Regions from separate parts of the Hylemonella sp. GW821-FHT12C09 genome, predicted to be linked through region 3. Evidence: predicted binding sites of a transcription regulator. Region 3 holds the regulator's gene; each other region holds the start of a gene.
What was found. Region 3 encodes LexA, which represses DNA repair genes until DNA is damaged. Its sites were predicted from a motif close to ACTGTATNNNNATACAGT; they were not measured.
Positions count from the first base shown of each region.

Region 1: cho (excinuclease Cho) is a predicted target of LexA. The motif match lies at 6,468-6,485, and genes of this name have one in related genera.
Region 2: AC1RRP_RS02270 (PA0069 family radical SAM protein) is a predicted target of LexA. The motif match lies at 2,682-2,699, and genes of this name have one in related genera.

Region 1 is NZ_JBXAQQ010000001.1:691,054-701,146, reverse strand. It holds gene AC1RRP_RS03475 (AAA family ATPase) at 1-23, opposite strand, end outside; gene AC1RRP_RS03470 (SRPBCC family protein) at 37-624, opposite strand; gene AC1RRP_RS03465 (aerobic carbon-monoxide dehydrogenase large subunit) at 691-3,096, opposite strand; gene AC1RRP_RS03460 ((2Fe-2S)-binding protein) at 3,119-3,610, opposite strand; gene AC1RRP_RS03455 (FAD binding domain-containing protein) at 3,631-4,494, opposite strand; gene AC1RRP_RS03450 (LytTR family DNA-binding domain-containing protein) at 4,692-5,486, opposite strand; gene AC1RRP_RS03445 (hypothetical protein) at 5,755-6,441, shown strand; gene cho (excinuclease Cho) at 6,596-7,462, shown strand; gene imuA (translesion DNA synthesis-associated protein ImuA) at 7,472-8,218, shown strand; gene AC1RRP_RS03430 (Y-family DNA polymerase) at 8,160-9,524, shown strand; gene AC1RRP_RS03425 (hypothetical protein) at 9,515-9,919, opposite strand; gene AC1RRP_RS03420 (addiction module antidote protein) at 9,944-10,093, opposite strand, start outside.
Region 2 is NZ_JBXAQQ010000001.1:446,660-456,752, forward strand. It holds gene AC1RRP_RS02250 (multicopper oxidase family protein) at 1-118, shown strand, start outside; gene AC1RRP_RS02255 (cupredoxin domain-containing protein) at 126-614, shown strand; gene AC1RRP_RS02260 (DUF411 domain-containing protein) at 611-1,084, shown strand; gene AC1RRP_RS02265 (copper-binding protein) at 1,115-1,459, shown strand; gene AC1RRP_RS02270 (PA0069 family radical SAM protein) at 1,484-2,572, opposite strand; gene AC1RRP_RS02275 (diacylglycerol kinase) at 2,718-3,095, shown strand; gene AC1RRP_RS02280 (septal ring lytic transglycosylase RlpA family protein) at 3,228-3,665, shown strand; gene AC1RRP_RS02285 (P1 family peptidase) at 3,688-4,692, shown strand; gene AC1RRP_RS02290 (TAXI family TRAP transporter solute-binding subunit) at 4,702-6,012, shown strand; gene AC1RRP_RS02295 (DUF1631 family protein) at 6,100-8,238, opposite strand; gene ettA (energy-dependent translational throttle protein EttA) at 8,278-9,939, opposite strand; gene AC1RRP_RS02305 (DUF1631 family protein) at 9,994-10,093, opposite strand, start outside.
Region 3 is NZ_JBXAQQ010000005.1:97,501-107,593, reverse strand. It holds gene AC1RRP_RS10075 (MotA/TolQ/ExbB proton channel family protein) at 61-696, shown strand; gene AC1RRP_RS10070 (ExbD/TolR family protein) at 693-1,127, shown strand; gene lpxK (tetraacyldisaccharide 4'-kinase) at 1,133-2,164, shown strand; gene AC1RRP_RS10060 (Trm112 family protein) at 2,145-2,327, shown strand; gene kdsB (3-deoxy-manno-octulosonate cytidylyltransferase) at 2,332-3,093, shown strand; gene adk (adenylate kinase) at 3,251-3,907, shown strand; gene AC1RRP_RS10045 (DUF6152 family protein) at 3,962-4,432, opposite strand; gene AC1RRP_RS10040 (hypothetical protein) at 4,454-4,873, opposite strand; gene AC1RRP_RS10035 (asparaginase) at 4,890-5,834, opposite strand; gene lexA (transcriptional repressor LexA) at 5,941-6,624, shown strand; gene AC1RRP_RS10025 (hypothetical protein) at 6,656-6,943, shown strand; gene AC1RRP_RS10020 (D-2-hydroxyacid dehydrogenase family protein) at 7,013-8,020, shown strand; gene AC1RRP_RS10015 (glutathione S-transferase) at 8,043-8,708, opposite strand; gene AC1RRP_RS10010 (3-hydroxyacyl-CoA dehydrogenase) at 8,827-10,093, shown strand, end outside.

The DNA of each region.
Region 1 (10,093 bases), on a different contig from region 3:
GCGAGCACTTCGTGTGCGGTCATGGTGCTCAGCGTATCAGGATGCCTTGCGGCCGAACAGGCCCGAGAAGAACTGCTTGATCAGGGCCCAGATCAGCCCCAGGGCATTGAGCTCCTTGGCCACCACCGGCGCAGCGGCCACCGCAGGCCCGACGCCGGCTTCGGCGCCCTGCAGGGCCTGTGCCTTCTGCGAGAAGGTCTCGGCAAACTGGGCCAGGATCATGTCGGACACCGAGGTCATCATGCGGCCGCCGAACTGGGCGAACTTGCCGTTCACGATGACCTGCGAATGCCCCCGCAGCGTGCACTGGCCGTTGGCCGCCGGCAGCAGGCTGGCGGTGAGCTCCATGGAAGCGGAAGAGCCACCCTTGTCGGCCCCCTTGCCCATCAGCTTGAGCGTGCGGCTGGCGGCATTGACCTCCAGCACTTCGATGGTGCCGGCAAACGCAGCCACGGCCGGGCCCACCTTCACGCGCACACTGCCCTTGTAGTGGTTGGCATCCACCTGCTCGGTGATGGCGGCACCCGGCATGCAGGTGGCGAGTTCGTTGATGTCGGACAGCACGGCCCACGCAGCGTCCAGGCCGGCAGTGACGGGGTATTGCTTGTCGAGAGTAACTTCCATGAAAACTTTCCAGGTAAAACAAAGAAGCGGCCGCGCCCTCGCGCGACCGCCTTGCACAGACCGCGATCAGCTCGTGGCGATCCCGTTTTTCTTCAATTCCTGCCACACGCGGTAGGCCGTGTGCGGCATGTTGAAGTGCGTGACACCCAGGTGGGCAAAGGCATCGACCATCGCGCTGGTGAAGGTCGGGATGCTGCCCACGTGCGGGGACTCGGCCACGCCCTTGGCACCGATCGGGTGGTGCGGCGAGGGCGTGACCGTGTAGTCGGTCTCCCAGTGCGGCGTCTCCACCGCGGTCGGCAGGAAGTAATCCATGAAGGAGTTGCCCTGGATGTTGCCCTGCTTGTCGAAAGACAGCAGCTGGCCCATGGCCACCGCGAAGCCCTCGGTCAGGCCGCCGTGGATCTGGCCTTCGATGATCATCGGGTTGATGCGGGTGCCGCAGTCGTCCAGTGCGTAGAAACGACGGATCTTGGTCTCGCCCGTGCCCTTGTCGATGTCCACCACGCAAAGGTAGATGCCGAAGGGGTAGGTGAAGTTCGGCGGGTCGTAGTAGTGCACCGCCTCCAATCCCGGCTCCAGACCCTCCGGCGGCTTGTTGTAGGCCGACCAGGCGATGTCCTTCATGGTCTTGAACCTGGCGTCGTTGCCCTTGACCTTGAAGCGGTCGATCTCCCACTCGAGATCGGCCTCGCTCACCTCCAGCAGATGGGCCGCGATCTTCTTGGCCTTGGCGTGGATCTTGCGCGCCGCCAGCGCAATGGCCGCACCGGCCACCGGCGTGGAACGCGAGCCATAGGTGCCCAGGCCATAGGGGGCCGTGCTGGTGTCGCCCTCCTCGACCTGGATCACCTCGCTCGGAATGCCCAGCTCGGTGGCGATGATCTGCGCATAGGTGGTCTGGTGCCCCTGGCCCTGCGTGATCGTCCCCATGCGGGCGATGGCGCTGCCCGTGGGGTGGACACGGATCTCGCAGCTGTCGAACATGCCGATGCCCAGGATGTCGCACATCTTGGTCGGGCCGGCGCCCACCACTTCGGTGAAGGTCACCAGGCCGATGCCCATCAGCGTGGGGCTGTTCGGGTCGGCGCGCTTTTTCGCCTGTTCGGCGCGCAGGCCCTTGTAGTCCACCGCCTTGAGCACCTTGTCCAGCGCGGTCTGGTAGTCGCCCGAGTCGTACTCGAAGCCGAAGGCGCTCTTGTAGGGGAACTGTTCCTTGCGGATGAAGTTCTTGGCGCGGATCTCGGCCTTGTCCATGCCCAGCTTCTGCGCCAGCACGTCCACCATGCGCTCGATCAGGTACACCGCCTCCGTCACGCGGAAGGAGCAGCGGTAGGCCACGCCACCGGGCGCCTTGTTGGTGTAGACACCGTCGACCTTGCAGTAGGCTGTCGGGATGTCGTATGACCCGGAGCAGATATGGAACAGGCCGGCCGGGAACTTGCTCGGGTCGGCGCAGGCGTCGAAGGCGCCGTGGTCGGCGATGACGTTGGTGCGCAGCGCCAGGATCTTGCCGTCCTGTGTGGCGGCCAGTTCGCCCGTCATGTGGTAGTCCCGCGCGAACGCCGTGGAAGACAGGTGCTCGATGCGGTCTTCCACCCACTTCACGGGCCGCCCCAGCACGATGGAGGCCACGATGGCGCAGACATAACCGGGGTAGACGCCCACCTTGTTGCCGAAGCCGCCGCCGATGTCCGGCGAAATGATGCGGACCTTGGACTCGGGCACGCCCGAGAGCATGGACACCACGGTGCGCACCACGTGCGGAGCCTGGTGGGTGATCCAGGTGGTGAGTTCGCCGCGCACCGGGTCGAAGGAGGCCACGCAGCCACAGGTCTCCAGCGGGCTCGGATGCACACGCGGGTAGAACATGTCCTGCTTCACCGTGACCGGGGCCTTGGCGAATGCAGCGTCGGTGCTTGCCTTGTCGCCCGCGTCCCAGGTGAAGATGTGGTTGTGGTGGTAGCGCTTGCCGTGCGCCCCCTCGGTCTTGCCGGCCAGGTCCTCGCGCAGCACGGGCGCGCCGGGCTTGAGGGCCTCGAACGGGTCCACCACCACGGGCAGTTCCTCGTACTCGACTTCCACGGCCTCCACGCCGTCGGCGGCGGCGTAGCGGTCGGTGGCGACGACCACGGCCACTTCCTGCATCTGGAAGTGCACCTTCTCGTCGGCCAGCACGGCGGCCACATCACCGGCCAGGGTGGGCATCCAGTGCAGCTTGAGTGGCTTGAGGTCGTCGGCCGTCAGCACGGCCAGCACGCCCGGAACCTTCAGCGCGGCTTCCTTGTTGATCTTCTTGATGCGGGCATGGGCCAGCGGCGAGCGCACGATGTCCATGTGCACCATGTCCGGCATCTTGATGTCGTCGACGTAGTGGCCCTTGCCCTGGATGAAACGGGCGTCCTCCTTGCGCAGGCGGGACTCACCCATGCCCATCAGGGCCTTTTCACGATCGCTGATCGGTGCGTTCATTGTGTGTCTCCTGGTGGGCCGCTCAGGCGGCCACTTTCTGGGGTTGTTGCAGCGTCCTGGCGGCGGTCATCACGGCCTTGACGATGTTCTGGTAGCCGGTGCAGCGGCACAGGTTGCCGGCCATGCCGGCACGCACCTCTTCTTCGGTCGGGTTGGGGTTGTCCTGCAGGAATCGGTAGGCGCGGATCAGCATGCCGGGGGTGCAGAAGCCGCACTGCAGGCCGTGCTCCTTGTAGAAGGCATCCTGCACGGCATGCAGCACGCCGCCCTGGGCCAGGCCCTCCACGGTCTTGATGTCGCTGCCTTCGCACTGCACCGCCAGGTGGGTGCAGGCCTTGACCGACTGGCCGTCGACGTCCACCGTGCAGACGCCGCAGTGGCTGGTGTCGCAGCCGATGTGCGAACCGGTCAGGCTCAGCTTCTCGCGCAGGAAGTGGATCAACAGGGTGCGCGACTCGACCGCCTCTTCCACCTTGCGGCCGTTGACGGTCATGGAAACGATGTGCTTGCTCATTCTTGTGACTCCTCTGGTTCTCACTTGCAGCGGGCGGCCGCGGCCTGGATGGCGCGTTTGGCCATCTCGCCGGCCATGGCGGTCTTGTATTCGACGTCGCCGCGCAGGTCTTCGGCCGGGTCACAGATGGCACGCACGGCCGCCGCGGCGGCGTTCAGCGTGGCCGCATCGACGGCCTTGCCCACCAGCGCCTGCTCGGCGGCGCTGGCGCGCAGCGCGGTGGGCGCCACGTTGGTCAGGGCGATGCGGGCCTGCGTGACCTTGCCACCGCTCATGTTCAGGATCACGGCGGCGCCGGCCGTGGCCCAGTCACCGGTCTTGCGCTTGAGCTTGCTGTAGGCGTAGCCGGTGCCGGCTGCAAACGGCGCCACCAGGATGGCGGTGAGGATCTCGTTATCGGCCAGGGCCGTCATGTAGGTCCCCTGGAAGAACTCGGTGGCTTTCACCTTGCGCTCGCCCTTGGGGCCTTGCAGCACAAAGGTGGCATCCAGCGCCATGGCGATGGCCGGGTGGTCGTTGCCCGGGTCGCCGTGGGCGATGTCACCCCCGATGGTGCCGCGGTTGCGCACCTGCGGGTCGGCGATCAGCTGGGCAGCTTCCGGCAGCAGTGGTAGTTTCTGCTGCAGCAGCTTGGAGGCGATCAGCTCGTTCTCGGTGGTCATGGCGCCGATGCGGATCAGGCTGCCTTCTTCCTTGATGCCGCGTAGCTCGGGGATGCGGTTGATGTCGATCAGCGCGCCGGGTTGGGCAAAGCGCAGCTTCATCATGGGCAACAGGCTGTGGCCGCCGGCAAGCAGCTTGGCGTCGTCGCCCAGATCGCTCAGCAGCTTGAGAGCCTCCGGCAGGGTGCGGGGCGCATGGTAGGCAAATGAAGGTGGAATCACGATGTCTCCTCTTGCTTTTGTTGCCGTGCAGCACGGCGTTGCGGTATCAGAGGCCGCAATCTACCGGCGGCCCGCGCGCTTGCGGACTTGAAGAAATCAATGCGCTGCGCGCGCGCACGAACGGCAGCTCCGGTGCACGAACCGGAGTGACGCACCGGCCTGCTCCAGCGCAGGCCTTTATATTGCCGGGGGCTTAATTAAGTGCGCGAGGGTGCGGGGTCTGACAGACCCAACTGCTCAAGCAGGCGCGGCGCGCTGGCGCGAGAGACGGGGATCTCCACGGGCGTGGTGCCCATCATGCGCAAGGTCATGCGGCCGTCGTCGCGCACAATCTCGTCCACATGCGAGAGGTTGACGATGTAGCTGCGGTGCACGCGCAGGAAGAGCTGCGGGTCCAGCCGGCTCTCCAGGTCGCCGATGTTGAGGTTGCAGAACTGGCTGCCCTGGCCCGTGTGCACCCAGGTGTAGTGGCCCTCGGAGCGGATGAAGGACACGGCCGGCACGTCCACCAGCAGCACGCGGTTGGCCTTGATGGTGGGGATCTTGCGCAACTGGCGGCGCTGCTGCTCGTGGTTCTCTCCCGTCTCGCGGCTGCCGCGCGTGGTGCCCTCGCTCTCGTGGCTGACCACGTCCGTGATGTCATAGAACACCAGCGTGTAACCGGTGGTCGCACCCTGCATGTCGCCGATCTTGGACACCTTGATCAGCAGCATGCGATCCGGGATGTTGATCATCATCGCCATCGGCGGCGCATTGTTCACCGGGCACTCGGCCTGGTCGAGCAGGAACTTCACCTTGTTCTTGGCCGCATCCGGGTGGAAGTCCAGCACGTACTTGTCGAAGGGTAGCTTGTCCTGCACCGGCAGGCTGCGGCGTGCGAAGTCGTTCATTCCGGCCACGCGCAGGTCCTTGTCGAGGTGAATCACGCCGACGTCGAAGCGCTCCAGCAGATAAAGCCAGGAGTTGCTATTGGCCGGCTGAGCGTGTTGCATGGGGCAGTTTTTCATGGCAATGTCTCACGAAGCGCAGGGGGAATACCCGGGGCTGGACGCTCATGCACGGGGCCGGGCAATCGTGCAGGCGGGCTGCATTTCGTTCACCGGGCACTGCAGCAGCCCGGTCGGCCCTTTAGAGTGCCGACAGGAGACGAGAGTGTCGGGGACTTGCTGCGCGCACGACCACCGTGTAAACCCGGGGTCCCGATAGCTTTCCTCAACTGTCTTATTAGATAGACCGCACACGCCTGCGACGAACCGTTCCATGAACCTTGCCCCGCAACCCCACTGGCTGGCACGCAGCATAGGCTCGGTCACCCTCACGCCCGCCCTGCTGGTGGCGGCGGTGGCGTTCACCCTCTGGTCGCTGGGCCGCAGCTCGGCCCTGCCCGGTGACGCGCAGCCGCTGCTGATAGCCGGCACCCTGCTCGCGGTGGCCACGGGCTGCGCCGCGCTGGCCTTCATCCGTCCGCAGCGCGCCGGCCTCTCGCCGCCGCACGTCATGCTCTCGCTGGGCTTCGGCGGCATGCTGCTGGGCCTGCTGTGGGACGTGCTGCAAAGCGGCCCGGCGCGGCTCGACAGCCTGTGCCTGCAGTCCACCGGACTGGGTTTTTACGAGAGCCTCGTGTTGCACCTGGAGTTCCTGCCCGGCATGCACATCGGCATGCTGGCCGGAGGCCTGGGCGCCATCCCCAGCCTGCGCGTGCTGCGCCCGCACTGCGGCCGCTACCTCTGCTCGCTGTTCGCGCAGAACCTGATGTGCTCGGGCTGGATGCTGATCGGCATGACGGCCGGTGCGCTCTGGTTGGCGCGCTGGCAGGCGCTGGACACCCAGTCCACCCTGCCCGGGATGCTGGGCGGCATGTTCGCCGGCATGACCTGGGGCATGGTGTTGAGCGTGGCCCTCTACCGCGGCTTCTTCGCCTGGCGCAACCGTCCGTCGCCCGGCTGATTCCCCCGCAACGTCAAATTCCATATACTGTACACATGAACAGTATATGGATCTCTCCCGAAAAGCTGCCAGCCCTTGCCCGGCCGTCTGTGGCCGTCTCGGCGCGGGGTCGGGCGGTTTCCCGCCGCAGGCACTGACAGGACGAGGTGTCGCCATGCACATCCCCGCCCGCCGTCGCCTCGAGTTCGACGAGGCCCGCCTCTACGAATACCCCGAGCACCTGCGCGCGTGCGTGGAGGCCCTGCCGCATCTGCCCGGCGTGTACACCTTCCATGGCGAGCCCGGTGACGCGCTGCCGCTGTACATCGGCAAGAGCGTGAACCTGCGCGCGCGCGTGCTCTCGCACCTGCGCAACCCCGACGAAGCGCGCCTGCTGCGCCAGACCCGCCTCATCACCCATCGCCGCACCGCGGGGGAGGTGGGCGCGCTGCTGCTGGAGGCCAGCCTCATCAAGCAGCAGCAACCGCTCTACAACCAGAAGCTGCGCCGCAGCCGCCAGCTCTGCGCGCTGCGCCTGGGCGCCGCGGGTCGCCCCGAGGTGGTGGACGCGCGCACGCACAACTTCGCCACCACGCCCGACCTCTTCGGCCTCTACGGCAGCCGCCACGCCGCGCTCGACGGCCTGCGCGACCTGGCCGACCTGCACAAGCTCTGCTACGGCGCGCTGGGCCTGGAGCGCCTGGCCCCGGGCCGCGCCTGCTTTCGCGCCGCGCTGCACCAGTGCGCCGGTGTCTGCCGTGGCGACGAAACCCTGGCCGCGCACCAGGCGCGCCTGTGCGAGGCGCTCGAAACCCTGCGCGTGGCCTGCTGGCCGCACGCGGGCGCCATCGGCCTGCGTGAACGTGACGAAGAGGGTCTGGAGCAGATCCACGTCATCCGCAACTGGTGTTACCTCGGTAGTGCGGACAGCCTGGCCCAGGCGCGGGGGCTGGACCAAAGCGCCATCGGCTTCGATGCCGACGGCTACAAGATTCTCTGCCGCCCGCTGCTCTCGGGTACGGCGGATCTCATCGCGCTTTGAAGCTTCGTCATGTCCGCCGCGCTCCGCCTTGTGTTGCCCGCGTGCTCGCCCGACGAACTCGCGGGCGTCTGGCGTGCGGACCAGCTGGCCCCCCAGTCGCAGGCCGTGCTCGCCAGCGGCCATGCCGAGCTCGATGCCGAGCTGCCCGGCGGCGGCTGGCCCCTGGGGCAATTGACGGAAGTGCTGCAGCTGCAGAGCGGCCAGCATGAATGGCGCCTGCTGCTGCCCGCGCTCCAGGCCGCCGTGGCCCAGGGCCCGCTCGTGCTCATCGGCGCGCCGCACCTGCCGCACCTGCCCGCGCTCGTGGCGGCGGGCATCCCCGCCGCGCAGCTGCTGCGCATCGACGCACACACCCCGGCCGAGCGCCTCTGGGCCGCCGAGCAGGTGCTGCGCTGCCGCGATCTCGGCGCGCTGCTGGCCTGGCTGCCGCAGGCGCGGCCCGACCAATTGCGTCGCCTGCAACTGGCCAGCAGCGCCACGCAGGCTCTGGTGTTCGCCTTCCGGCCCGAGGCCGCGCGGCACGAGTCCTCGCCCGCGCCGCTGCGCCTCACGCTGCGCACAGCGGCGGACGAGCCGGGCCTGAGCATTGAGTTGCTCAAGCGCCGCGGCCCGCACATTGACCATCCCCTCACCCTTGCCGCGCCGTTGCCCGTGATGACCGCGCTGCGCAAGCGACGGCCCCTCCAGGACCCCGGCCATGCTGTGGATCGCCCTGCGCCCACCCGCACCGCCCGACGCCAGCTCCAGAGCGCATGAGCCCCTGCCGCCCAGCCCTGAACAACAAGCCCTTGCCTGGTGGGCCCTGTCGTTCAGCCCCCGGGTCTGCGTGCTGGAAGAGGCCGTACTGCTGGAAGCCGGGGCCAGCCTGCGCCTCTTCGGCGGCCAGCGCGCGCTGCTGCAGCGCCTGCGTGACGAGCTGGCTGTAGCTGGCGGCACGGGTCTCGCCGTCGCGCCCACGGCCCTCTCTGCGCTGGCCCTGCTGCGCACGCTGCCGCCGGCGGGTGACGCCGCACCCGTACCCGCCGTGTCCTGTACCGCGCGCCGCCTTGGTACCGCGCTCGACGCACTGTCTCTGCCCCATCTCAGCGCCACACAGGCACATGCAAGCGTACTCGCGCGCCTGGGCTGCCGCACCCTGGGCGATGTGCGCGCGCTGCCGCGCGACGGTGTCTCGCGCCGCTTCGGTGCCGCGCTGCTCGACGCGCTGGACCGTGCCTACGGCCAGCGGCCCGAGGCCCATGAGTGGGTGGCGCTGCCCGAAACATTCAGCGCGCGGCTCGAATTCATGGGCCGCATCGAAGTAGCCGAAGGCATGCTCTTCGGCGCGCGCCGCCTGCTGGGGCAACTGGCCAGCTGGCTGCAGGCGCGCCAGCGCGGTGTGCTCGCCATCACCCTGCACTGGGAGCACGACCTCGTGCGCCGTGGCGAGCTGCACCACGGCCAGCTGCCCGTACGCACCGCCCAGGCCACGCGCGACATCACCCACCTGGCCCGCCTGCTGGGCGAACACCTGGCGCGTTTGACCCTGCCCGCGCCCGTGCTGGCCATCCGCCTGGAAGCCGGCGAGACCGAGGCGCTGCAAACCACGAGCGCCAGCCTGCTGCCTGAAGACGTGAGAAAAGGCGAGCCGCTGCAACAGCTCATCGAGCGCCTGTCCGTGCGCCTGGGCGCAGAGCGTGTACTTCGCGGCCAGCTGCTGGCCGACCACCGGCCCCAGCACATGCAGGCCTGGGTGCCGGCGGGCGAGGGCACGGCGACTGCAAAAGCCCCAGCCCTGCCGCAGCACCTGCAACTGCACCCGCCCTGGATCCTGCGCGAGCCCCTGCGCCTGGCCATGCAGGGCGAGCGCCCGCTTTACCAGGGCCCACTGCGCATGCTGGCCGGCCCCGAGCGCCTGGAGTCCGGCTGGTGGAGCCTGCTGTCAGCCGCAGAAACGGAAGGCGAGGAACTGGCCCTGCGCGATTATTTTGTGGCCCGCAGCCCGCAGGCGGGCCTGCTCTGGGTGTATCGGCGCCGCAGCGCGGGGGAACCGGCGTGGTTTTTGCAGGGCGTTTATGGCTGAGGGCGCAGCCAGCTCACCAGTAGCGGCGCCACGCAGAGGAAGAGCAGGCCGTAGAGCAGGTAATTGCCCGTGCCAGGGTTGAAGTCCGGCCAGAGCTTGTGCCACGCCTTGCGCATCACAATGCGGCCAACGGCCAGGTCGAACCCGGCCATGAAAGCCGCAAGCACCAAGCCCAGCTGCCCGTGCGCCAGCGCGCCCTGCAATGCCATGGGCGGCACCAGCAGCCAGCAGATCACGAAGGCCAGCACCGAGCCCGTGAACGCGCTGAGCTTGAGCGCGCGCTCCTTGCCCAGGTGCGGCACCACCCACACCGTGCGCGCGATGCCGTGCAGCATTTCTGCGCCGGCGAGCACGATGCAGAGCGAGACGATGCGGATCAGGGTGTCAGTACTCACAGGGCGAATGATGGCTGTGCAGTGTTACGCCGACGTGGGCTGCACAACCAGCTGCACCCCTAGCGCCTTCGCTACCTTGACTACGGTGTCAAAGCGCGGCTTGGCCCCCGGTGTCAGCGCCTTGTAGAGGCTCTCGCGGCCCAGCCCGGCGTCCTTGGCCACTTGGGCCATGCC
Region 2 (10,093 bases), on a different contig from region 3:
GGCCTACGAGTGGACCGGCGCGCCCCCCGCAGCACCCCGTGCTGCCGCTCCAGACAGCGGCCAGGGCGCCGTCGAAGTCAAGGCGGTCAAGCCCACGTCACACGACACACATCACTGAGGACACCATGAAACACCTTGTTTACATACTGGGCGCCATCCTGCTGGGCGCCAGCCCGGCCTGGGCCCATGGCGACAAAGCCGACACCCATGCGCCCGTGGTCAAGGAGCAGAAGGACTGGGGCATCGCCGGCGACGCCAAAGACGTCAGGCGCACCATCACCCTGGTCATGACCGACAACATGCGTTTCGCGCCCGACCGCATCGAGGTGAAGCAGGGCGAGACCGTGCGCCTGCGCATCCAGAACAAGGGGCAGCTGCTGCACGAACTGGTCATCGGCACCCCCGCGGAGCTCGCCGCCCACGCCGAGCAGATGATCAAGCATCCGGGCATGGAGCACGACGAGCCCTATATGACGCACGTCAAGCCCGGCCAGCGCGGCGAGATCGTCTGGACCTTCAACCGCGCCGGCCAGTTCGAATTCGCGTGCCTGATCGCCGGCCACTTCCAGGCCGGCATGAAGGGCAGCATCACCGTCACAAGGAGTCAACCATGAATCGACGCAAACTCTTGCACACCTCGGTCGCCCTGGCGGCCGCAACGCTGGCAGGCCTGGGCCTGGCCGCCCAGCCCCCGCGCCCCATGGTCGAGGTCTGGAAAACGGCCAACTGCGGCTGCTGCAAGGACTGGATCAAGCACCTGCAGGCCAGCGGCTTCGACGTGAAGACGAATGACGTGAGCAATGACCGCAAGAACGAGGTCCGCCAGCGCCTGGGCCTGGCCGAGAAGTTCGGCTCCTGCCACACCGCCCTGGTGAACGGTTATGTGCTCGAAGGCCATGTGCCGGCACGCGAGATCCAGCGCCTGCTCAAAGACAAGCCCGTCGCCGTCGGCCTGGCCGTGCCCGGCATGCCCGTGGGTTCACCCGGCATGGACGGCCCCGAGTACGGCGGCCTGAAGGACCCCTACGACGTGCTGCTGGTGCAACGCGGTGGCACGGCCCGTGTGTTCCAGTCCTACCGATAATCGATAACCCGCCTGAAGATGAGACCCCCCATGAACCAGCTCTCCACCCTGACCCTCTCCCTGCTGCTGGCCCTCAGCGGCCCCCTCCTGGCCCACGAAACCGGCAAGACGCATGGCCACGATGGCGCCAGCCCGAGCAGCAACGCCCGGCCCCAGGTCGAAGCCGTCGTGCGTACGGTGGACAAGTCGGCGAAGAAGATCACCCTGAGGCACGGCGAGATCCCCAACCTCGACATGGGGCCGATGACCATGGTGTTCCAGGTCCAGGACCCCGCCTTGCTGGACAAGGTCAAGGCCGGCGACAACGTGCGCTTCACCGCCGAGCAGATCAAGGGCGCCTACACGGTGCTGACCATCGAACCGGTACAGAAGTAAGGCGTACGGCGCAAGGCACGCCCGCTAGAACAGGCTGCCCTGCCCGCGCGCCAGACCGGGGCGGAACAGCGAGAGGTCAAGTTCCACCCGCCCGCGGTTCAGGCCGTGGCGGGCGCAGGCCTTGTGGAAGCGCTGGCGTATCAGGTCGGCCCACAGGCCGCTGCCTTTCATGCGCGTGGCGTAGTTGCTGTCGTAGTCCTTGCCGCCGCGCATCTCCTGGATGCGCGCCATCACGCGCGCCGCGCGCTGCGGGTAGTGCAGGCTGAGCCACTGCTGGAACACTTCGTTGAGTTCCCAGGGCAGGCGCAGCACGGTGTAGAAGGCACTTTGGGCGCCGGCCGCCGCGGCCGCTTCCAGCACCTGCTCCATGTCTTCGTTGATGAAGGGAATCTGCGGCGCCACGCTCACGCCCACCGGCACGCCGGCCTCGGCCAGGGCACGGATGGTGCGCAGGCGGCGCTGCGGTGAGGCGGCGCGCGGCTCCAGCCGGCGCGCGAGTTCGCCGTCCAGCGTGGTGATGGTCACATACACCGCCGCCAGATGCTCCTGCGCCATGGGTGCGATCAGGTCCAGGTCGCGCTCCACGCCGCTGGACTTGGTGATGATGGAGAAGGGATGGCGCGCCTCGCGCAGCACCTCGATGAGCGAGCGCGTGATCTTCAGCTCACGCTCCACCGGCTGGTAGGCATCGGTGACCGAACCGATGACGATCATGCTGGGCTGGTAGGCCCGGGCCGAAAGTTCCTGACGCAACAGTTCAGCCAGGCCGCGCTTGGCGATGATCACGCGCTCGAAATCCAGCCCCGGCGACAGGCCCAGGTAGCTGTGCGTGGGCCGGGCGTAGCAGTAACTGCAGCCATGCTCGCACCCGCGGTAGGGGTTGATCGACTGGTCGAAGGCGATGTCGGGCGAATCGTTGCCGACCAGCGCGCTGCGGGCGTCCTCCCAGCGGACTTCCGTCTGCAGTTTCGGCGCCTCCGCCGACCAGGCCTCGTCCCAGGTCGACCAGCCGTCGTCAAACGCCGCGCGGGCATCCTGCTCGAAGCGGTGCGCGTTGCGCGTGGCCGCGCCCCGCCCCTTGAGGGTCTGCAGGGGAATCTTGAAGTCAGCCATGGTCAGGCCTGCCCTGCGGGCTGCGCACGCGCGGGTAAGTCCCGAGCGGGCCCGCCCACCGGCTCGTTAGAGTGACGGACCGTAGCGTCGGAACTTGCCCGGAAACATAACTGTACATAAATACAGTATAGAACGATCCCGCACCATGCATCAGCCCTTCAGCTTCGCCGCGCGCCTGCACAGCTTTCGTTATGCACTGGCTGGCCTGCGCACCCTGCTGCTGACCCAGCACAACGCATGGCTCCATACCGTGGCCACGGTCGTGGTGGTGGCGGCCGGTCTGGTCCTGGGGCTGTCGCGGGCCGACTGGTGCTGGCTGGTGCTGGCCATGACGCTGGTCTGGATGGCCGAGGCCCTCAACACCGCGCTGGAGTTCCTGGCCGATGCCGTCACGCAGGAATTCCACCCCCTGATCCTGCAGGCCAAGGACGTGGCCGCGGCCGCCGTGCTGATCGCCGCCATCGGGGCCCTGCTCATCGGGCTGCTGGTCTTCGGCCCCCATCTCTGGTCACGGTTCGCCTGAGCCGGTACCGGGCCCGCGCCACAGAGCAGCGCCGTCTGTCGCGTCCATGCGGCAATCCGTCGCGACAGGGCCCTGGGCAGGGACATCCCGGCGCACGGCTCGGTATAGTGAACCGCGACCACGGAGCGCCCCATGTCCCAGAACCCTGCCACAGTCCTCCCCCCACCGCCGCTGCGCCTGCTGGCCGGCTGGCTCTGCGCCGCGGTCCTGCTGGCCCTGGCCGGCTGCAGCAGCACGCCCAAATCCGGCAGCGGTGGTGGCGCATCCGCTGCCAGCGGGCACAGCGAAACGGGCCAGGCTTCTTATTACGGCAATGAGTTCCACGGCCGCAAGACCGCCAACGGCGAGCTGTTCGACCAGGCCAAGCTGACGGCCGCACACCGCACCCTGCCCTTTGGCACGCGGCTCAAGGTCACCAACACGCAGACCGGCAAGAGCGTGATGGTGCGCGTGAACGACCGCGGGCCTTTCGTGAAGGGACGCATCATCGACCTCTCCAGTTCGGCCTTCAAGGCCATCGCCAGCATCAACGCCGGCGTGGTGCCGGTACGCATCCAGGTCGTCGACTAGGCAGGATGCGCATAATCGGCGCATGACTTTCCAGCACTTGCCCTACCCGGGCGCCATCACCGACGTGGCCGGCATCGAAGTCGGTCATGACTCCGATCCACGTCGTCCCACCGGTTGCAGCGTCGTGATCGCACGTGAGGGTGCCATCGGCGGCGTCGACGTGCGTGGCGCCGCGCCCGGCACACGCGAAACCGATCTGCTGCACCCAGGCAACCTGGTGCCCCACGTTCACGCCGTGCTGCTGGCCGGCGGCAGCGCCTGGGGCCTGGACGCCGCCGGCGGCGTGATGCGCTGGCTGGAAGAAAACGAGATCGGCCTGGACACCGGCCACGGCCTGGTGCCCATCGTGCCGGCGGCCGTGGTGTTCGACCTGGGTGTGGGCGATGGACGCATCCGCCCCGACGCCGCATCCGGCCACCGGGCCTGCATGGCCGCCAGCCACAGCACGCCGGCCCAGGGCAATGTGGGCGCAGGCAGCGGGGCGCTGGTAGGCAAGCTGCTGGGCATGGCGCGCGCCATGAAAGGCGGCGTGGGCACGGCCTCGGTCAGCGCCAGCGGTTTCACTGTGGGCGCGCTGGTGGTCTGCAACGCAGTGGGCGACGTGCTGGAGCCGGCCACCGGGCAGGTGATCGCCGGCGCCCGCACGGCCGACGGCCATGCCCTGCAGAACACGCGCGACGCGATGCTGGACGGGCACCTGCCGCAACACCTGCTGGCGGGCAACAACACCACCATCGGCGTGATCGCCACCGACGCCGTGCTGAGCAAGACCCAGGCCCAGCGCCTGGCCCAGGTGGCGCACGACGGGCTGGCGCGCAGCATCAACCCTGTGCACACCATGCTCGACGGCGACACGCTGTTTGCGCTGGGCACCGGGACCAGCGGCAAGGAAGCCGACATGCTGCTGCTGGCCACCCTGGCGGCCGAGGCGACAGCACGCGCCGTGGTCAATGCGGTGCATGCGGCACAGGGCCTGACAGTCGGCGAGCAGCACTGGCCCAGTGCGGCCGAGTTCGCCGCCAGCTGAAGCACCCCCATGCCTGCTGCCCTGCGCCACACCCTGCTCTCCTTGCGCGACCTCTGGGCCTCGGCTGCGCCCTTCGTGCTGCTGGCCCTCTTGCTGCTGACGCTGGCCTACTGGTGGCTGGACCCGATGCCGCCGCGGCGCATCACGCTGGCCACCGGGCCCGCGCAAAGTGCCTATGACGAGCTGGGCAAGCGTTATGCCCAGTCCCTGGCGGCCTATGGCATCCAGGTCCAGCTCCGGCCCAGCCAGGGCGCGGCTGACAACCTGGCCCTGCTGCGCGCGGGAGAGGTGGACATCGGCTTCGTGCAAGGCGGCACGGCCGCCCCGAGCGAAGACGACGAACTCGAATCGCTGGGCAGCCTGTTCGTCGAGCCGGTCTGGCTGTTCTACCGCGCCGACGCCGCGCGCAAGGTGAACCGCCAGGGCAAGCTGAGCGCGCTGGGGGAACTCAAGGGCCTGCGCCTGAACGTGGGCGCCGAGGGCAGCGGCGTGCCGCGCCTGATGGAGCGACTGTTCGAGGCCAACCGCATCGCCCCGGCCAGCATGCGGCTCTCGCGCCTGGATCAGACGCCGGCGGTGATGGCGCTGCTGGCCGGCGAGATCGACGCACTGGTGCTGGCTTCGGCACCCGAATCGCTGATGGTGCAGATGCTGCTGCAGACGCCGGACGTGCGGCTGATGGACTTCAGCCAGAGTGAAGCCTATGCGCGCCGCTTCACCTTTCTCACACCGGTCACCTTGCCGCGTGGCGTGGTGGACCTGGCGCGGGACATTCCGGCGCAGGATGTGCGCCTGATCGCCACCACCACCACCCTGCTGGCCACACCCGACGTGCACCCGGCCCTGCTGCAGCTGTTCTCGCAGGCCGCACTCAAGCTGCACGGACCGGCGGGCTGGTTCAACCGGGCCCGCGAATTCCCGAACGCCGGGCAGACCGAGTTTCCGCTGGCCCAGGAAGCCGAGCGCACGCTCAAGAACGGCGTGCCGCTGCTGCAGCGTTACCTGTCTTTCACGCTGGCCAATCTGCTGGAACGCATGTGGCTGGCACTGGGCATCATCATCGCCATCCTGCTGCCGCTGAGCCGCATCGTGCCGCCGCTGTACGAATTCCGCATCCGCTCCCGCGTGTTCCGCTGGTACGGGCAACTGCGCCAGATCGAGGAACGCATGCAGTCCGGCGACGGCAGCCGCGAGGAGCTGCTGCAGGCGCTGAACCAATTGGAAGGGCGCGCGGCCAGGGTGAAGGTGCCTTTGTCGTATGCCGACGAGCTCTACGCGCTGCGCAACTATATCGAGATGGTGCGCAAACGGCTGAGCTGACCATCGCCACCCGGAACTTGCGAAGAAATCGCAGCGAGCGACCCGGGCGCAAGACGGACGCAGCGCCGTGGATTCACTCGCAAGTTCTCAGGCCGGCGGATCGGCCTGGATGTCCATGTAGACGCTGTTGCGCATGGCCAGTTCGGCCACGGCATCGAAGGCGCGCTCGACCACCGGCCCCTGTGCCACCAGGCGCAGGTGTTCCCGCGCGACCAGGCGGTCGAACATGCGTCGTGTCATGGAGTGGTTGGCGCCCCCTGCGCTGGAGAACAGGCACAGGTTCGCGTTGTCGCTCAGCCAGGCCAGTTGCAGGCGCATCCACTGCCCGCTGACCAGCAACTCGACCCAGTGCCCCGGCTGCAGCTGGTCCAGCGAGAGCGCTGGCAGCGCCGATGCCGCAGCCTCGTCGGGCGGCAGCTGTCCATCATCGCCCTCCCCTGCCACCAGGCCCATGGGCTCGGTCGCCGGGAATTCGGCCGGAAACCCGGCCGGCACCGTGGCAGAAAAATCGGGGGCATCCTCCGCCCCCAGGTCGTCCATGAAGCCGGAATCGCGCGCCTCCTCGGGCGCCAGCCAGGTCTTGGCCACGGGTGGGGCCGCCGGCTTCGGGCTGCGTGCGGCGCCGCTGTCCAGGCCTCCCTGGTGCAGGGCGAAGAGCTGGTCGAGGAACTGCTGCAGCTGGTCGGGAGGGTAGTGGATGCTCTGCAGCCCCTGGCGCAGGCCCTGCACCAGTTGCGGAATGATCTTGACCAGCTGCCCTGGCTGCTGGCGCACCTGGTCAGGTCGCACGCTCCAGAACAGGTCTTCGAGCAGGGCCACGTGGTCGGGTGCGCCGGGCTGCTCGACCTTGCCCTCGATCTGGGCCTGCGCCATGACCTGGGCCCAGGGACCGCAGGCGAAGTCCACCACGAGGTCGGGCACCAGCACCGCGCCCGGCTGCTTGCGGATGTGTGCGGCAATCTGGCGCGCCAGCTGGTTGCGTTTCTCGGCCTGTTGCAGCGCCTGCACCGCGGCCTGCTGCTGCACCTGGCGGCGTTGTTCGGCCTGCGACCAGATGTGGCGCAGGCGCACCAGCACGCGCGCGAAGGTCTCGGACGCACCCGCGGCCGGGTTCAGGCGAGCCAGCGTGTCGCGCATGTCGGCCAGGAATTCGGCGAAACCCTCGGCCTCGACCCGGTCGTACGCAAAGCTGTGCTGCGCCAGTTCCTCGAGCAGCTGGCGTGCCGGATGCTGCTTGTCGCTGAAGAAATGCAGGTCGCTGCGGGCCAGCTGCAGCAAGGCCGGCTTGAGCCCGGCAATGAGCTCGCGCACCGGCGGCAGGATGCGCTCATCGCCGGTGATGCTGGCGAGGATGAGCTTGACCACTTCCTGCACCAGCTGGTCGGCACCAGGCGTCGCACCCGAGACGAGGCCGTGCAACTGCTGCACGGTCAGCTGGCCGGCATAGACCTGCTGCGCAAGTCCGCCCTGCGACGGTGGCATCGGTGCCGGCCCGCTCGCCATGGCACCCCGAACGGGCGAGACCTGGGCGGGCGCCTGTCCCGCGCCGGAGGAAGCCGTACGCTGGATGACATAACCCACCGGCTGGACCTTCTGCATCTTCAGGTAGGCCAGCAGTTCCTGGTAAACCGGACGCAGGCCCTTGCCCAGCAAGGGCACCATGATCTGACGGCACTGTGTCTGCGCGGCGCTGTCGCCCTGCATCTCGCTGATCAGGCCCTGCAGGGCATCGACATACACCTCGGGCCGGAAGGGGTTGCGTTCCGGGCGCACCTGGTCGAAACCCAGGAGGGCGCTGACCAGGGTGTTGAGTTCGGTCAGCTCGTGCTCGGAATCCTGCAGTGCCTGCTGCAGGCCGCGCACCGCGCTGATGCGCATCTGCACCTCCTGCTCGTCCATGAGCTCCAGCTGCTCGAACTTGATGCTGGCAGGGCCCGCGTCCAGGGTGGTGGTCACGGGGTTGTCGCCCAGTTCACGCTCGAAGGCGCGTTGCAGGGTCTCGGGGAAACGTGCGCGCATCTCCGGCGCGGACTGCACCAGGACCGAGACCACGCGGGAACGGGCATCGCGCGCCAGCAGGTCGCGCGTCTGGTCGATCTGCTGCTGCAGGGTCTCGCGGGTCCGGCGCAGCACGCCGTCCATGATGTCGAGGCCCCGGCGCGAGGCCTCGCGCATCAGGCCGTCGAGCTGGGCACTGCGGGCGACCGGTTGTGGACGTGTGCTCATGTGTGCAGCTTCCGCAGATGGACGATGCCGCTTTGTACCCTATTTGAGGGCCTTGAAGCGCACGCGATGCGGTTTGGCGCCCTCTTCACCCAGGCGTTTCTTCTTGTCGGCTTCGTACTCCTGGTAGTTGCCGTCGAAGAAGGTCCACTGGCTGTCGCCTTCGGCGGCCAGGATGTGGGTGCAGATGCGGTCCAGGAACCAGCGGTCATGGCTGATGACCATGACCGAGCCGGCAAACTCCAGCAGCGCGTCTTCCAGCGCGCGCAGGGTTTCCACGTCCAGATCGTTGGAGGGCTCGTCCAGCAGCAGGGTGTTGCCGCCGGCGATCAGGGTCTTGGCCAGGTGCAGGCGGCCGCGCTCACCGCCCGAGAGCGTGCCCACGCGTTTCTGCTGGTCGCCGCCGTTGAAGTTGAAGCGGCCGCAATAGGCGCGGCTGGCCATCTGGAACTTGCCCACGGTCAGGATGTCCAGGCCGCCGGAAACGTCTTCCCACACCGTCTTCTCGTTGGACAGATCATCTCGGGTCTGGTCGACAAAGGCCATTTTCACGGTCTGGCCGATCTTGACCTCGCCGCTGTCGGGCTGTTCCTTGCCCGCGATCAGCTTGAACAGCGTGGACTTGCCGGCACCGTTGGGGCCGATGATGCCGACGATGGCACCCGCAGGCACCTTGAAGCTCAGGTTGTCGATCAGCAGGCGGTCGCCGAAGGACTTGCTGACGTTCTTGAACTCGATCACTTCATTGCCCAGGCGGTCGGCCACGGGGATGAAGATTTCCTGCGTCTCGTTGCGCTTCTGGTATTCGTAGTCGGACAGTTCCTCGAAGCGGGCCAGGCGGGCCTTGCTCTTGGCCTGGCGCGCCTTGGGGTTCTGGCGCGACCATTCCAGTTCCTTCTTCAGCGCCTTGGCGCGGGACTCTTCGCCCTTCTGCTCCTGCTCCAGGCGGGCCTGCTTCTGCTGCAGCCATTCGCTGTAGTTGCCCTTGTAGGGGATGCCCGAGCCGCGGTCCATTTCCAGGATCCATTCGGCCGCGTTGTCCAGGAAGTAGCGGTCGTGGGTGATGGCCACCACCGTGCCGGAGTAACGCTGCAGGAACTGCTCCAGCCAGTCCACCGATTCGGCGTCCAGGTGGTTGGTGGGCTCGTCGAGCAGCAGCATGTCGGGTTTGGACAGCAGCAGGCGGCACAGCGCCACCCGGCGCTTTTCGCCACCGGAAAGCTTGCCGATCACGGCATCCCAGGGCGGCAGTCGCAGCGCGTCGGCGGCGATTTCCAGCTGGTGGTCACCGCCGTCGCCGGCGGTGGCGATGATGGCTTCGAGCTTGGCCTGCTCGGCGGCCAGGGCGTCGAAATCGGCGTTCTCGTCGGCATAGGCCGCGTACACCTCTTCCAGACGGGCCTGCGCAGCCTTGGATTCGCCCATGCCGCCCTCGACGGCCTGGCGCACGGTTTCATTGGGGTCGAGCTGCGGTTCCTGCGGCAGGTAGCCGATCTTCAGGCCGGCCATGGGAATGGCCTCGCCCTCGAACTCCTTGTCGACGCCGGCCATGATCTTGAGCAGCGTGGACTTGCCCGAGCCGTTGAGGCCGAGCACGCCGATCTTGGCACCGGGGAAGAAGGACAGGGAGATGTCCTTGAGGATGTAACGCTTCGGCGGCACGATCTTGCCGAGGCGGTTCATGGAAAAGACGTATTGGGCCATGGACGGTGGATTCTGCGGGGTAAAACCCGCATTATCCCCGCCTGCCGGGCTCCCTCAGGTTTTGGACTGGTTGCGGGCGTTGAGCAGCGCCGTCTGGGCCACGGCGTCCAGCGCGTTGTCCACCATGTGGCGCTCGGACACGATGCGCATGAGG
Region 3 (10,093 bases):
CAGCGCTTCGTCCATCGGCCTCGGTCATAATCGGAACGCACATTCGCGTGGAGGATCCCTTTGTTTTCCATCATACAAGCCGCTGGTTGGCCGATCTGGCCCCTGATCATCTGTTCCATCCTGGGACTGGCCCTGATCATCGAACGCTTTCTCAGCCTCAAGACCGCCAAGGTCGCGCCCCCGCAACTGCTGGACGAAGTGCTGAAAGCCTCCAGCACGGCATTGCCCGCGCCCGAAGTCATTGCCCAGCTCGAGAAGAACTCGGCCCTGGGCGAGGTGCTGGCCAGCGGCCTGCAGGCCCTGCAGACCAAACCGGGCAGCAGCGACGAAGAGTTACGCAACGCCCTGGAAAGCAGCGGCCGCGTCGTGGCCCACCGCCTGGAGCGCTATCTCAGTGCGCTGGCTACCATCGCCTCGGTGGCGCCCCTCATGGGCCTGTTCGGCACCGTCGTCGGCATGATCGAGATCTTCGGCTCCCAGTCGCCGGCGGGTGGCGCCACCGGTGGCAACCCCGCGCAACTGGCCCAAGGCATCTCGATCGCGCTGTACAACACCGCCTTCGGCCTGATCATCGCCATTCCGGCCCTGATCTTCTGGCGCTACTTCCGGGCCCGCGTCGATGAATACCTGCTGACGCTGGAGCAGGCCGGCGAACGCCTGCTGCAACACCTGGCCACGCTGCGCAGCCCGTCATGAGACTGCATTTCCGCCGCCCCAGCCGCGAGGAACCGGAGATCAACCTGATCCCCTTCATCGACGTGCTGCTGGTGATCCTGATCTTCCTGATGCTGTCGACCACCTACAGCAAGTTCACCGAGATGCAGTTGCGCCTGCCGGTAGCCGATACCGACGCCCAGCGCGACTACCCCAAGGAAGTCATCGTCGCCGTCAGCAGCGAAGGCAGTTTTTCCGTCAACCGCGCAGCGGTCGAAGGCCGCAGCGTGGAAGCGATGGTCGCGGCCCTGCTGCAGGCGGCCAAGGCCGGCAAGGACACCGTGGTCATCATCAGCGCCGACGCCAGCGCGCGCCACCAGTCCGTCGTGACCGTGATGGAGGCGGCACGCCGTGCCGGCCTGACGCAGATCACCTTCGCCACCCAGTCCTCGGCGCAGGCAGGCGGTCGCTGAAGGCCATGGCCAGCCCTGACCAGCCGTCCTGGCAACGTACCCTCATCGACAGCTGGCGGCGACGCGGCCCCCTGACCTGGGCCCTGTGGCCGCTTTCCCTGCTCATGGGCCTGCTGGTGCGCCTGCGCCAGGGCCTTTACCTGAGCGGCGTGCTGCGCCGGCACGTGCTGCCAGTGCCTGTCATCGTGGTCGGCAATGTGGTGGCCGGAGGCGCGGGCAAGACGCCGGTGGTCATGGCCCTCGTCAAGCACCTGCAGGCACGCGGCCTGCACCCCGGCGTGGTCTCGCGCGGCTACGGCCGCCGCACGCAGGACTGCCGGGAGGTCCGCGACGACAGCCCTGTGCACGATGTGGGTGACGAACCGGCCCTGATCCGGCGCAACACCGGTGTGCCGGTCTTCGTGGCCACGCGCCGCATCGAGGCCGCGCGGGCCCTGCTGCAGGCCTATCCGCAAACCGACTTGCTGGTGAGCGACGACGGTTTGCAACACTACGCCCTGGCGCGCGACATCGAGATCTGCGTCTTCGACGACCGGGGCGTGGGCAACGGCTTCCTGCTGCCGGCCGGCCCCCTGCGCGAACCCTGGCCGCGTTATGTGGACCTGGTGCTGCACACCGGCGACCGCCCCGCCTTCACCGGCTACACGGCGCGCCGTGCGCTGGCCGCCCAGGCGGTGCGCATCGATGGCAGCCGGGTGGACCTGGTGGCCCTGGCGCAGGACGGCCGCCCCCTGCTGGCCGTCGCCGGCACGGCGCGGCCCCAGGCCTTCTTCGACATGCTGCAGGCGCTGGGCCTGCCGTTGACCCTCACGGTGGCACGCCCCGACCACGACGACTATGCCCACTGGCAGCGCCCGCTGGAGCGCGACTACACCCTGCTGTGCACCGAGAAGGATGCGCTCAAGCTCTGGGCCCACCACCCCGACGCGCTGGCCGTGCCCCTGAACTTCGCGCCTGAACCGGCTTTTTACGCGGCACTCGACCGTCTGCTCGAAGCGACGCGGCTATCATCGCCCCATGGACACCCGACTCCTTGAACTGCTGGTCTGCCCCGTGACCAAGGGCCCGCTCGAGTACGACCGGGAAAAACAGGAACTGACCTCGCGCAGCGCCCGCCTGGCCTACCCCATCCGCGACGGCATCCCGGTGCTGCTGGAAAACGAGGCGCGCACGCTGAGCGACGAAGAGCTGGGGCTTTGATTCAATGAGCCTCACCGTCCTGATTCCGGCGCGGCTGGCCTCGACCCGCCTGCCCAACAAACCCCTGGCCGACATCGCCGGCCTGCCCATGATCGTGCGCGTGGCCCAGCGTGTCAGCAGCGGCCTGGACCGTGCCACACGCGTGGTGGTGGCCGGCGACAGCCCCGAGATCCTGCAGGCCTGCGCGCAACATGGCGTCGAAGCCGTGCTGACGCGCGTCGACCACCCCAGCGGCAGCGACCGCCTGGCCGAGGCCTGTGATCTGTTGCGCCTGCCCGATGACGCGCTGGTGGTCAACGTGCAGGGCGACGAGCCGCTGATCGAGCCCGCGCTGGTTTCGGCCGTGGCTGAACTGCTGCGCCAGCGCCCCGAGGCCAGCATGAGCACGGCGGCCCATCCCATCCACGAGGTGGCCGACTTCGTGAACCCCAACGTGGTCAAGGTGGTTCTGGATGCGCGCGACCTGGCCCTGTACTTCAGCCGTGCGCCCATTGCCTGGTGGCGTGACGGTTTTGCCCAAGGGGTCAAGACGCTGCCGGAGCCGGCCCCGCTGCGCCACATCGGCATCTATGGCTACCGCGCCGGCTTCCTGCGCCTGTTCCCGAAGCTGGCGCAGGCCCCGATCGAGGTGACCGAGGCCCTGGAGCAACTGCGCGCCATGTGGCACGGCCACCGCATCGCCGTGCACGTGACGCCGCAGGCCCCGGGCGCCGGCGTGGACACGCCCGAAGACCTGGCGCGCGTACGCCGGCTGTTTGCCGCCTGAAAGGCGCCGAGGGTCGCTGCCCGGGGATGGCAACAGCCCCAGGATCTGTAAGTTTCATACCGGTTACGGCATGCTATCCTCGCCTCAGTCATGCAGCTGACACGCACCGCCATGGTGCTGTCGCTGGCTAAGAACACCAAAACATCCGAGGGTATCCATGAGACTGATCCTGTTGGGCGCACCCGGCGCCGGCAAGGGCACGCAAGCCGCGTACATCTGCCAGAAATACGGCATCCCGCAAATTTCCACCGGTGACATGCTGCGCGCCGCCGTGAAAGCCGGCACGCCGCTGGGCCTGCAGGCCAAGGCCGTGATGGAATCGGGCGCCCTGGTCAGTGACGACCTGATCATCAACCTGGTCAAGGAACGCATCGCCCAGCCGGACTGCGCCAAGGGTTTCCTGTTCGACGGCTTTCCGCGCACCATCCCGCAAGCCGATGCCATGAAGGCCGCGGGTGTGAAGCTGGACTACGTGCTGGAAATCGATGTGCCCTTCGAGGCCATCATCGAGCGCATGAGCGGCCGCCGCTCGCACCCCGCCTCGGGTCGCACCTACCACGTCAAGTTCAACCCGCCCAAGGTGGCCGGCAAGGACGACGTGACCGGTGAGCCGCTGGTGCAGCGCGAGGACGACAAGGAAGAGACCGTCAAGAAGCGCCTGGACGTCTACAGCGCCCAGACTCGCCCGCTGGTGGACTACTACAGCAGCTGGGCCAAGCAGGATCCGGCCGCCGCCCCCAAATACCGCGCCATCAGCGGCATGGGCAGCGTGGAGGACATCACAGCGCGCGCCCTGCAGGCCCTGGCCGGCTGATACGCTCGCGCGCCAAGACAACGCCCTGCCCTGCAGGGCGTTTTCATTTCTGCCTCAGGCTGGGCTGGAACGCAGCCCGTAGATTTGCGCACCGACAAACAGGTACTCGGCACGCAGGATGGCCTCGCCTTTTTCCTCGTGAAAGGTGAAACCCAGCACGCCCATGACGTCGCCCACCTTGAGCGGTGTCACGTTCCAGGCCTGCATGCGGGTAAGCGGCGCCAGCTCGATCTCCCAGCGCGGGTCCTTGCGACGGGGCAGCTGGGCCCGCGCCAGCAGGGCCTTGCCATCGACCGGTGCGGTCTGCGCCGGCAAGGCGCGCTGCGCCAGGTCCGACGGCAGCATCAAAGGGGACTGCAGCTCCAGCACCAGTTCGGCATGCGGGTTCTGCCAGCGCACGCTGTGCACGCGCCCCTGCAGATACAAGGGCCGTTCCTGGTCGAAGCTGCTCCAGCCATGGTGGGCCCGCGCCAGCGGCAGCAGACCGGGCAGCAGGGCAAGACTGATCGCGGTGCGTCGTTTCATGCGTGACTCCGGTGGTCTGTCTCAGAGATAGGCAATCCAGCGGCCACAGACCAGCACGGCCAGCCAGATCAGGGTGGACAGCAGCATCTGCGCACGCGCCAGGCCATCGAGCTTGTGCAGGGAGCCCCGTCCATGGAACCAGCCTGCATTACACGCCGCCGCCAATAACAGCAGCATCTTGAGGGAGAAAGCGCGATTGGCCAGCAACTCGGCCGGCTGGCTGGCGAACATCAGCAGGCCCGAGGCCGCAGCCAGGCTGAAACCCGCCAGGGCCAGGCCCAGGCTCAGGCGGGCCAGTTCGCGCACTGGCAGCGCAGCACCCAGGCCGAAGACCCGCAGCTCCAGCAGCACGAGATTGCCGAAAAGCAAGGCGATGCCGCTCAGGTGCACGACCTCAAGCGCCGGGTAGGCCCAGGCACTGGAGAGCAAGGCGCTGAACATGACGCGGGGCCGCCTCTCAGCGCAGGAGTTCGAGCATCAGCGCCAGTCGCGCCTTGACGGGGCTCAGACCGGGCGCCACGGGAAACTCGTCGGACGGCCGGGGCTGCAGGAACCCGTCGGCACAGCGCGTGCTGCGCAGCACGCGCACACCGGCCGCCTGCGCACGCCGCAAGGCGGCCTCCAGTTCGTGATGCACGGTGCCGCCCCCGGTGCCGGCCAGCACCAGGCCACGCACCGGCGGGGCCCCATGGCGCGCGGCGACGACCGGATCCACCAGCGCGTCCACCGTGGCGCCGCAGGCCGCGGCATGGCTGAGCACGATCTCGACCCGCGGCAGTGCCGGTGCCTTGAGCAGGACGTCCAGCAGCATCTTCTGCGGAACAGGCGGCTCGGGCCAGTCACACCGGCGCTCGACGCGTCCCTGCCGGACCCGCCCGAGATCACCGGCCTCCCCTGCGCTGAAGGCGTCGAGCCGCGAACTGTGGACCTTCTGCACGTCCTGCGCGCCAAGGATGCGGCCGGCGCAAACGGCCAGCACGCCTTGCGGGCCTGCGGTGGTCGCCACCGCCAGGGCATCGCGCAGGTTCTGCGGACCGTCGGCGTCCACTGCGTTGGCCGGTCGCATGGCGCAGGTCAGCACCACGGGCTTGCGAGGTGCCAGCACGGTCTGCAGCAGAAAGGCTGTCTCCTCCAGCGTATCGGTCCCATGGGTGATGACCAGGCCTTGCACATCGGCCTGCGCCAGCCAGTGCACACAACGCTGCAGCAGCTTCTGCCACACCACCAGATCCATGTCCTTGCTGTCGATCTGGGCCACCTGTTCGCTCAGCAGCGCAAAGCCCGACGGCGCCGCCAGGCCGGTCATCAACTCGGCCACCGGCTTCTGCGCGGCCAGGTAGTCACGGCTGTCGGCGGCGCTGGTCGCCAGTCCGGCAATGGTGCCGCCGGTGCCCAAAACCACGATTTTTTCTTGCCCCACTTGCATTTCCCGGAAAACTGGTTAAAAATACAGTTACTGGATATCGAGACAGTACCTTGTCTCCTTCCCGCCTACAGGAGTCACGACGATGGACCTGCCGCAGTACCCGATCAAGCTGACCGCCCGCCAGCAGCAGATTCTGGACCTGATCCAGAGCGCCATCGCGCGCACCGGTGCCCCGCCCACGCGCGCCGAGATCGCTGCCGAACTGGGCTTCAAGTCCGCCAATGCCGCCGAGGAGCATCTGCAGGCGCTGGCGCGCAAGGGCGTGATCGAACTGGTCAGCGGCACTTCGCGTGGCATCCGTCTGCAGGGCGAGGCGCTGCGCTCCATCAATGAATCGCGCATCAAGCAATTCTCCCTGCCCATGCCGGACCTGTCCCAGCTCGCCCTGCCCCTGATCGGGCGCGTCGCTGCCGGTTCGCCCATTCTCGCGCAGGAACACGTGGACCAGACCTATTACGTCGAGAGTTCGCTGTTCCAGCGCAAGCCCGACTACCTGCTCAAGGTGCGCGGCATGTCCATGCGCGATGCCGGCATCATGGACGGCGACCTGCTGGCCGTGCAATCCACCAAGGATGCCAAGAACGGCCAGATCGTGGTGGCGCGCCTGGGCGACGAAGTGACGGTCAAGCGCTTCCGTCGCAACAAGCACCTGATCGAACTGCTGCCGGAAAACCCCGACTACCAGACCATCGTGGTCGAGCCGGGCGACCCCTTCGAGATCGAGGGCCTGGCTGTCGGCCTCATCCGCAACACCATGCTCATGTGAACGCGCTGCGTCCCGCCCCGAAAGGTCAACGATGAACACCGCCTACGCCCTCTGGACTCCGCTGCAAGGCCTACTGCGCTGGCTCGCCCCCGCCGTGCCGCGGCGTCCCGCCATGCTGGAGCCTACCCTGCCGTCCGTACGCGCCCCGGCCCTGGCCGCCGTACGCAGCCGCCCGATGCAACGCCCGCTGCGCGTGGTGCGGGTCATGGAAGCCGGCCAGCCCCGCTCGCAGGTGGGCCGCATGGTGATCTCCGGCCGCATGGCCGACGTCTGCGCCGAACTTGACCGCCTGGCCGCCTGCGAAGTCGCACGCCACTGAACGGTTTCTGCCGCAGCCACGTCCTCCATCCGGGTTAGCCCGTAGGAGAGGCCGAGGCACAATAGCGGCATGAATATCGTGATTCTGGACGACTACCAAGACGTCGTACGCAAGCTAGATTGCGCTACAAAACTGGCCGACTACCCCCCCAAGGTCTACACCAACACCGTCAAGGGACTGGGGCAACTCTCGGTCCGATTGCGTGATGCCGACGTGCTGGTGTTGATCCGCGAACGCACACCCATCACCCGCCAGCTGTTAGAAAAACTGCCGCGTCTCAAGCTCATCTCCCAGACCGGCCGCATGGGCAGCCACATTGATATCGAAGCCTGCACCGAACGCGGCATTGCCGTGGCCGAAGGCACGGGCTCGCCGGTGGCACCCGCCGAACTGACCTGGGCGCTCATCATGGCCGCCATGCGCCGGCTGCCGCAGTACATCGGCAACCTCAAACACGGCGTCTGGCAGCAATCCGGGCTGAAGTCGGCCGCCATGCCGCCCAACTTCGGTCTGGGCACGGTGCTGCGCGGCAAGACCTTGGGGCTGTGGGGCTACGGCAAGATCGGACAGATGGTGGCTGGCTACGGCCGCGCCTTCGGCATGCGCGTGCTGGTCTGGGGCCGTGACCCCTCGCGCGAAAAAGCCGTGCAGGAGGGCTACGAGGCCGCGGCCAGCCGCGAGGAATTCTTCCAGCAAAGCGACGTGCTCAGCCTGCACCTGCGCCTGAACGAGGCCACGCGCGGCATCGTCACGCCCGCCGACCTGGCGCTGATGAAACCCACCTCACTGCTGGTCAACACCTCGCGCGCCGAACTGGTCGAGCCCGAGGCGCTGATCAGCGCGCTCAACCACGGCCGCCCCGGCATGGCGGCGATCGACGTCTTCGAGTCCGAACCCATCCTGCAAGGCCATGCCCTGCTGCGCCTGGAAAACTGCATCTGCACGCCGCACATCGGCTACGTCGAGCAGGAGAGCTACGAGATGTATTTCGGCGCCGCCTTCGACAACATCGTGAACTTCATTCAGGGCAAGCCGAGCAACATCGCCAACCCGGATGCGTTGAAGGTACGGCGCTGACCGCGAGACCCTGAACAGACTCTCAGGCCGGCTTGGCGCCAATTTTGGCCAGCATCTGCTCGGTGCTGGCCTTGCGGTCCGCGTTGACCGTCTGCACATGGGGCCGTGCACCCATGACCTTGAGGTAATCGCGCACGGGCAGTCCCGCCAGCACATCCTCGCCATAGATGATCTTGCTGGCGCTGGTCACCAGGGGCAGATGGGCCACTGCCGCACAGTCTGCCAGCGTGAACTCCGAGCCCGCCACGTAGGGCGAGAACTTCACCAGCTTCGAGAAGCCCTGAACGCCCTTGAGCAGCAGCTTGCGGGTGCGCTCCTTGAGGCCGTCGCTGACCTTGCCGCCGAAAAAGGCTTCGGCATAGAGATCACGCGCCACCAGCTCCAGATGCAGCTCCATGTAAATGATCAGCTCCCGCACCTTGGCCGCCGCATAAGGATCCGCGGGCAGCAAGGGACGCTGGGGATACACCGTCTCGATGTATTCGGCGCAGGCGCTTGATTCGGAAATCGGACCGGACGGCGTATCCAGAAAGGGTACCTTGCCCATGGGGGAGCGGTCCACCAGCAAGGGATGGGTATTGCCCGTCCAGACCCGCTCCTCGGTGTAGGACACACCCTTTTCCAGCAACTGCAGCTTCACCTTGTTGAAATAATTGCTGGCGGCAAATCCGCAAAGCTTCAATGTCATCGTGTCACCTCGGGTTTTGATGGGGGAATCCAGTCCCTGGAGTTTCCCAGAGACCAGGGACAAAAGCAGTCCGGCAGGCGACTCCGGAGGGGCAATCGACCGGGCGATAATTCTGGCCATGAAACCCGTCTACGCACACATCGCCGTCGTCGGCACTGGCGCCATGGGCCGCGGCATTGCCCAGATCGCCGCCCAGGCCGGCAGCACCGTCACCCTTTACGACAGCCAGCCGGCTGCCATTGCCGCAGCGCAACAGGCGCTGGGCGAGCAGTGGGACAAGCTGGTGGAGAAAGGCCGTCTCGAAGCATCGGCTGCCACCGCCTGCAAGACCAGGCTGCAAGCCGCCAGCAGCCTCCAAGACCTGGCCAGCTGTGACCTGGTGGTGGAAGCCATCGTGGAACGCCTGGACGTGAAGGCCGCACTGTTTGCCGAACTCGAAGGCATCGTCGGCGCCACGGCCGTTCTGGCCAGCAACACCTCGTCGCTATCGATCACGGCCATTGCCGCCAAGCTGAAGTCGCCGCAACGCGTGGCTGGTTACCACTTCTTCAACCCGGTGCCAGTGATGAAGGTGGTCGAAGTGATCGCCGGCCTGAAAACCGATCCGGCTGTCTGCACCGCCCTCTCGGCATACGCACGCCAGATGGGGCACACCCCCGTGACGGCACAGGACACACCGGGTTTCATCGTCAACCATGCCGGCCGGGGTTATGGCACCGAGGCGCTGCGCATCGTCAGCGAGGGCATCGCCGACTACGCCACCATCGACCGCATCCTGCGCGACCAGGCCGGCTTCAAGCTCGGCCCCTTCGAGCTCATGGACCTGACCGCGCTGGATGTCTCGCACCCGGTGATGGAGTCCATCTACCACCAGTACTACGAGGAACCGCGCTACCGTCCCAGCGTCATCACGGCACAGCGCCTGGCCGGTGGAGTGCTGGGTCGCAAGACCGGCGAGGGGTTCTACCGCTACGAGAAGAACGTGGCCCAGGTCGCGTCCGAAGGGCCTGCGCCGCAGGTGGCCGAGCTGCCACCGGTCTGGGTCTCGCCGCGCGCCGCGCGCCGGGCCGAACTGCTGCAGCTGCTCAAGGACCTGGGCGCGAAGATCGAAACCGGACAGTCGCCCTCGGGCACGGCACTCACCATCGTGGCCCCGCTGGGCTTCGACGTCACCACGGTCGCCGTGGTGGAGCGCCTGGACCCGGCACGCACCGTGGGCATCGACCTGCTGATCGAGGACGCTGCAACGAAACGCCGCGTGCTGGCCACCAACCCGGCCACGCGCGCCGACATGCGCGATGCGGCCCACGCCCTCTTCGCGCGCGACGGCAAGGCCATCAGCGTGATCCGCGACAGCGGTGGTTTCGTCACGCAGCGCGTAGTCG